2 regions of the Cupriavidus sp. MEYA8 genome follow, and region 2 is predicted to be linked to the other one. Evidence: predicted binding sites of a transcription regulator. Region 2 holds the regulator's gene; the other holds the start of a gene.
The links. The regulator NrdR, encoded in region 2, represses ribonucleotide reductase genes. The targets are predictions, from matches to a motif close to CACNANATNTNGTG.
Positions count from the first base shown of each region.

Region 1: the regulator NrdR is predicted to act here: its motif matches at 1,918-1,931, upstream of AC5WJ1_RS14625 (ribonucleoside-diphosphate reductase subunit alpha).

Region 1 is NZ_CM181221.1:3,136,587-3,139,991, reverse strand. Features, by position in the region: gene AC5WJ1_RS14635 (sigma-54-dependent transcriptional regulator) at 1-1,022, shown strand, start outside; gene ampD (1,6-anhydro-N-acetylmuramyl-L-alanine amidase AmpD) at 1,019-1,639, shown strand; gene AC5WJ1_RS14625 (ribonucleoside-diphosphate reductase subunit alpha) at 2,156-3,405, shown strand, end outside.
Region 2 is NZ_CM181221.1:2,739,037-2,742,441, reverse strand. Features, by position in the region: gene AC5WJ1_RS12790 (PilW family protein) at 1-372, opposite strand, end outside; gene AC5WJ1_RS12785 (type IV pilin protein) at 897-1,265, shown strand; gene nrdR (transcriptional regulator NrdR) at 1,335-1,799, opposite strand; gene glyA (serine hydroxymethyltransferase) at 1,953-3,200, opposite strand; ZMP/ZTP riboswitch at 3,334-3,405, opposite strand, start outside.

The sequences.
Region 1 (3,405 bases), 400 kb from region 2:
CCGAGACGCTGATGGAGTCGGAGTTCTTCGGCCACGTCAAAGGCGCCTTCACCGGCGCCGACGGCGAGCGCGGCGGCTTCTTCCACGCCGCCAACGGCGGCACGCTGCTGCTCGACGAGGTGGCCGACCTGCCGCTGGCCATGCAGGTCAAGCTGCTGCGCGCGCTGCAGGAGCGCCGCGTGCGCAAGATCGGCGCCAGCCGCGAAGACGCCGTCGACGTCCGCGTGATGTGTGCCAGCCACAAGGACCTGGCCGCGATGGTCGCCGCCGGCCAGTTCCGCCAGGACTTGTACTACCGCCTGAACGTGCTGGCGCTGCGCATGCCCACGCTGCGCGAGCGCGGCGAAGACATCCCGGTGCTGGCGCGCGCCATCCTGGACCACCTGGCAATGCGCTACGGCGACCCGCATCCCAAGCGGCTGGCGCCGGCGGCGCTGGAACAGCTGGCCGCCTACCGCTTCCCGGGCAACGTCCGCGAACTGGAAAACCTGCTCGAGCGTGCCTACGCCTTTGCCGAGAGCGAGCAGATCGAGGTGGCCGACCTCGGCCCGCTGGATGCCGGCGCGCCCGGCGCCGGGCTGATGGCCCCCGCGCCCACGATGGCGTCACCGGTCCCTGCGACCCAGTACGCCCCCTGGGGCGCGCCGGGCATGTGGGCGCCGATGCCGCCCGCGGCGACACCCACGCCCGCAGCCGTGGCCGAACCTGCTGCCGCGCCACAGGTTGCCGCACCGCCCGCCACCCAGCCCGAACCCGAGGGCGACGCCACCGAGCGCGCCTGCCGCGGCATCGTCTTCCCAATCGACCTGCCGGCCCGGCTCGAAGCCGTGGAGCGCGAACTGATTTTGCAGGCACTGGCGCAGACCAACTTCAACCGCACCGCTGCCGCGCCGCTGCTCGGCCTGAACCTGCGCCAGCTGCGCTACCGCATCCAGCAGCTTGGCATCCGCGAAGCCATGGACGCCGCTGACCGCGGCGTGGCCGAGAACAACGGCGACGGCGCGGGCGAGGGCACGCCATGACGAGGCCCAGCCAGCCCAATCTGCCTGCACAGGTGCGTGCCTTCCTCCCAGACGCAGACGGCTGGGTACCCGCCGCCCGCCGCGTGCCGTCGCCCAATTTCGACGAACGGCCCACCGGCATGCCCGTGGACCTGGTGGTGCTGCACAACATCAGCCTGCCGCCCGGCCAGTTCGGCAGCGGCGACATCGAAGCGTTCTTCCAGAACCGGCTCGACCCGGACAAGCACCCGTTCTTCGCCACCATCCACCAGGTCCAGGTGTCCGCGCACTTCCTGGTGACGCGGCAGGGCGAGCTGGTGCAGTTCGTGCCGTGCACGCAGCGGGCCTGGCATGCCGGCCAGTCCGACTTCTTCGGCCGCACGCGCTGCAACGACTTCTCGATCGGCATCGAGATCGAGGGTTGCGACGACCTGCCGTTCACCCCCGCCCAGTACGACACCGTGGCCGCCCTGGTCCCGGCCCTGATGGCGGCCTACCCGGTGCGCGCGATTGCCGGCCACAGCGACATCGCCCCGGGGCGCAAGACCGATCCCGGCCCGCATTTCGACTGGGACCGCTTCGCCGCCGGTGCAGCAGTGCCGCCAGGCATGTTGCCCTATCGGCATACCACGGGGTGATGAATTCGTAACGTCATTCCCCATGGTCGTGCGCCTCTTTTTGGCACACATGCCCCAGGCAGGTTAGGGGCTATCGCATGCTCGCAACAATCAAAAAAATTTTTGTGAAATGTGCAGTTGCGAACGGTTTCGCTGAAACCCTTGTGTGTACTAGGCTCCCGGGCATGTGGCGCTGCCGCACGCGGCGGCCCGACCGCGAAACGACCCCGAAATAACGGTTGTCAAGACTGGTCATTCGGATTCGTTTCACTATACTTAGCCAAGTTTTCAGCAGTACCCACTATATCTAGTAGTCAAACCGGGGAGCTGGCCCAAGTGTGAGGTGCCGGTTGCACAGCGAGTGCAACCCGTCCGGAAACCTCCGCAAAGCTAGCGAATCACAAAGAGTCCCTGGCGAAATGTTCACGCAAAGGCAGTTTGTCCGTGCGCGGTCACACCGAAACGGATCCTTCTTTCCGCCGCATTTCGCCAGGGACTCTTTTGTCTCTTAAATCCAGGGTAAAAACAGGACTTCACATGCAAACGGCCCAGAACGAACTCACCACGGGTGGCGCCGCCGCCGGCGTTGCCAGCCAGGCACCGAACGCACAGACCTCCAGCGCCGCTTCCACCAGCTACCCGGATCACAAGATCATCCGTCGCAACGGCGCCGTGGTGGCGTTCGAGCCGTCCAAGATCAACGTCGCCATGACCAAGGCCTTCCTCGCCGTCAACGGCGGGCAGGGTGCAGCTTCCGCGCGCGTGCGCGAGATCGTCGAGCAACTGACCGACAGCGTGGTGCGCGCGCTGGTGCGTAGCCGCCCGAGCGGTGGCGCCATCCATATCGAAGACGTGCAGGACCACGTCGAGCTGGCCCTGATGCGCTCGGGCGAGCATGAAGTGGCCCGCGCCTACGTGCTGTACCGCGAGAAGCGCGCCCAGGAGCGCGCCAGCGCCAGCGCCCAGGCCGTGGCCCGCGTGCAGCAGTCCGGCATCCAGATCAATGTGACAGACGCCGGCGTGACCAAGCCGCTGGACATCGTCGCGCTGCACGCCCTGATCGACAACGCCTGCTCCGGTTTGGGCGATGCGGTCAGCGCCGAGCCGATCCTGAAGGAAACCCTGAAGAACCTGTACGAAGGCGTGCCGATGACGCAGGTGTACGACTCCGCCATCCTGGCTGCGCGTACCCTGATCGAAAAGGACCCCAACTACAGCCAGGTCACCGCCCGTATCCTGCTGCACACCATCCGCAAGGAAATCCTGGGCGCCGAAGTGACCCAGACGGAGATGTCGGCCCGCTACGTCGAGTACTTCCCCAAGTTCATCGCCCGCGGCATCGAAGCCGAGCTGCTGGACGAAAAGCTGGCCACCTATGACCTGGCCCGCCTGGGCGCCGCGCTCGACGCCGGCCGCGACTTCCAGTTCAACTACCTGGGCCTGCAGACCCTGTACGACCGCTACTTCCTGCATATCGATGAAACCCGCATCGAAATGCCGCAGGCCTTCTTCATGCGCGTGGCCATGGGCCTGGCGCTGAACGAGAAGGACCGCGAAGCGCGCGCCATCGAGTTCTACCAGCTGCTGTCGTCGTTCGACTTCATGTCGTCCACGCCGACCCTGTTCAACTCCGGCACCCGCCGCTCGCAGCTGTCGTCGTGCTACCTGACCACCGTGTCGGACGACCTGGAAGGCATCTACGAAGCGCTGAAGGAAAACGCGCTGCTGTCCAAGTTCGCCGGCGGCCTGGGCAATGACTGGACCAACGTGCGCGCACTCGGCTCGCA
Region 2 (3,405 bases):
AGGCTGGCTCGGATCGCCGGGCTGGCCCTGGCCGCTGAACCGCACCAGCAGCACATCGCTGTTCGCGACGCCGTGGCGGGTGCACGTCGGCACTTCGGCGATGCCCGGCTGCCCGCAGTCGTCGGCGCCGCTGACGGCGGGCGGCGCCGACGCGTCGAGTGTGCCGGCATGCCAGCCGGCCTGGCGCAGCAGCGCGCTCAGGATGGCGAGCGCGCGCTGGCCGCGTTCTTCCAGCAGTACGCGCTCCGCCGCGCTGCGGTAGGCGGACAGTGCCACCTGCCACGCCGCCGTGGCGACGGCGGCGACAATGAGCCCGAGCGCCAGGCCGACCATGGCTTCGGTCAGCGAAAAGCCCTGGCCATGGCGGCGCATCGGAAGCGTTCGTATCGGAAGCGCTCTCATGGCAGCCCCGCGCCGGCACGGTTCAGAGGCAGTCCGGCCGGCCATGGCGCCAGTTCGGCCGACTCTGCCGTCCTGCGCGTGTCATGGCTAGCCTGATCCAGCGCTCGCTGCCAGCCGAGTCCCGTCGGCCCCAGGATTGCGAGCGATGCCAGGCCGGCGGTGAAGATCGCCAGCCCGCAGAGCGATTCGAACAGGATGTATCCGCGGATGGCGCCACGTGGAGGCAGGCAACGAGGAAGACAACGAAGCAGGCAACGAAGCAGGCGGCAGGGCAGGGCGAAGAGATGGTGCATGGCGCGCGGCGTCAGGGCATTTCGGGACCTCCACCGTATCCCGCCGCTGCCGTGCGCTTTGTAGACGCCTGATATGAATGCGCAAAATTTGGTAAGACCGCGATGAACCGGTCGCCAGCGCGACCACGGGCGATGTCATCAGCGTGATGGAAAAGGGCAATATCTGGGTTCCGTAGCCGCCGCGTCCGGACCATGGGCGGCATGACGCTGATCGGGCTGATGGTCGCGGTATCGATCCTCGGCATCCTCGCCGCGATCGCCATCCCCAACTGCACCGAGCATGTGCGGCGTCGCTACCGCACCGATGCGCGCGGCATGATGACCGAGGCGGCGCAGCAGCTGGAGCGCTTCCGCTCGGTCAACGGGCGCGATGACCAGGATACGGCCGGGGCGGCGTTTGCCTTGCCGGCAGCGTTGCGCACCTCGCCGCGCGACAGCAACCGGGTGCGCTACAACATCTCGCTGGTGGCCAGTTCGCTGACGGCGAACGGCTATGTGTGCAGGCCGTGCCAGTCAATGCGGCGGATGCCTGCGGCACCTCCTTGCCGGACCAGGCGGGCACGCGGCTGAACGCGGTCGGCGCGAATCCCGCCGCGTATCTGCAAGACTGCTGGGAACGTTGACGGTGGAGCAGGGCGCTCAGCGCTTGCTGTTGCCCGCGGTCACTTCGGCGAGCACATCGGAGAATTCGGAAACATCCTCGAAACTCCGGTACACCGACGCAAACCGGATATACGCGATCTTGTCGAGCTTGCGCAGCTCGCGCATCACCAGCTCGCCGACCTGGCTGCTGGGGATTTCCTTCTCGCCCAGCGACAGCAGTCTTTCCTCGATGCGGGTGATGGCTTCATCGATGGCCTCGGCCGAGACCGGGCGCTTGCGCAGCGCCAGGCGCATCGAATCCTTCAGCTTGGCGCGCGCGTAGTCGACGCGCGAACCGTTTTTCTTGACGATGGCGGGAAAGAACAGCTCGATCCGCTCATAGGTGGTGAAGCGGCGGTCGCAGGACTCGCAGCGCCGGCGCCGGCGCACGGCATCGCCGTCTTCCGACATGCGCGTGTCGAGCACCTGGGTATTGGAATGACCGCAAAAGGGGCATTTCATGCCGGACCACCTTCAGTTGAATTCCGTCGCCTGTTCCGCATGGATGTCCTGCGCAGGCGGGCGGGTTGGCGAGGCCCGCAAGCCGGACCGCCTGCGTGTGGCAGGGCGCGGCTTGCGGGGCTGCCGGCCACCCTCGCGGGTGGCCTGGAAGCATCAGCCGTAGACCGGGAAACGCTTGGTCAGGGCAGCCACCTGCTCGCGCACGCTGGCGATGTTGGCGGCGTCGTGCGGGTTCTCCAGCACGTCGGCGATCAGGTTGCCGACGATGCGGGCTTCTTCTTCCTTGAAGCCGCGCGTGGTCATGGCCGGCGAGCCCAGGCGCACGCCCGAGGTCACGAACGGCTTTTCCGGATCGTTCGGGATGGCGTTCTTGTTGACGGTGATGTGCGCCTCGCCCAGGATGCGTTCGGCGTCCTTGCCGGTGATGTGCTTGGCGCGCAGGTCGACCAGCATCACGTGGCTTTCGGTACGGCCAGAGACGATGCGCAGGCCGCGCGCGATCAGGGTCTCGGCCAGCACGGCGGCGTTCTTCACCACTTGCTGCTGGTATTCCTTGAACTCGGGGGTCAGTGCTTCCTTGAACGCCACCGCCTTGCCGGCGATCACGTGCATCAGCGGGCCGCCCTGGATGCCGGGGAAGATCGCCGAGTTGATGGCCTTCTCATGCTCGGCCTTCATCAGGATCACGCCGCCGCGCGGGCCGCGCAGGCTCTTGTGCGTGGTGGTGGTGACGAAGTCGGCGTGCGGCACCGGGTTCGGGTAGACGCCCGCGGCGATCAGGCCAGCGTAGTGGGCCATGTCGACCATGAAGTAGGCACCGATCGACTTGGCGACCTTGCTGATGCGCTCGAAGTCGATGCGCAGCGCGAAGGCCGAGGCGCCGGCGATGATCAGCTTGGGCTTCTTCTCTTGCGCGAGCTTTTCCAGCGCGTCGTAGTCGATGTCTTCCTGGGCGTTCAGGCCGTAGCTGACCACGTTGAACCACTTGCCGCTCATGTTGAGCGCCATGCCGTGGGTGAGGTGGCCGCCTTCGGCCAGGCTCATGCCCATGATGGTGTCGCCCGGCTTGAGCATGGCGAAGTACACGCCCTGGTTGGCCTGCGAGCCCGAGTTGGGCTGCACGTTGGCGGCCTCGGCGCCGAACAGCTGCTTGACGCGGTCGATGGCCAGCTGCTCGACCATGTCGACAAACTCGCAGCCACCGTAGTAGCGCTTGCCGGGATAGCCCTCGGCATACTTGTTGGTCAGTTGCGAACCCTGCGCGGCCATCACGGCCGGCGAGGTGTAGTTTTCGGAGGCGATCAGCTCGATGTGGTCTTCCTGGCGCTGGTTTTCCTTCTGGATGGCGGCAAAGACCTCAGGGTCGATCTGGTCGATCGTGAAACGGCTGCGTTCGAACATGGCGAGACTCGTCTGAAAAAAGGGAATCCGATTCAAGCATCGGGGGCATCGGTTAGGGCGCGCGGGGAAGGCTAGCGGCGACCGGCGCCGGCGGCACTTTGCAGCCGTCGGCGCAGGGCGCACCCTGCTTCCCATTCGCTGCCCAGGCGAGCGGCAGGCGTGTGAAACAACACGCCAGAGAACTTGCGCTTCCTCGTGGTAGTGC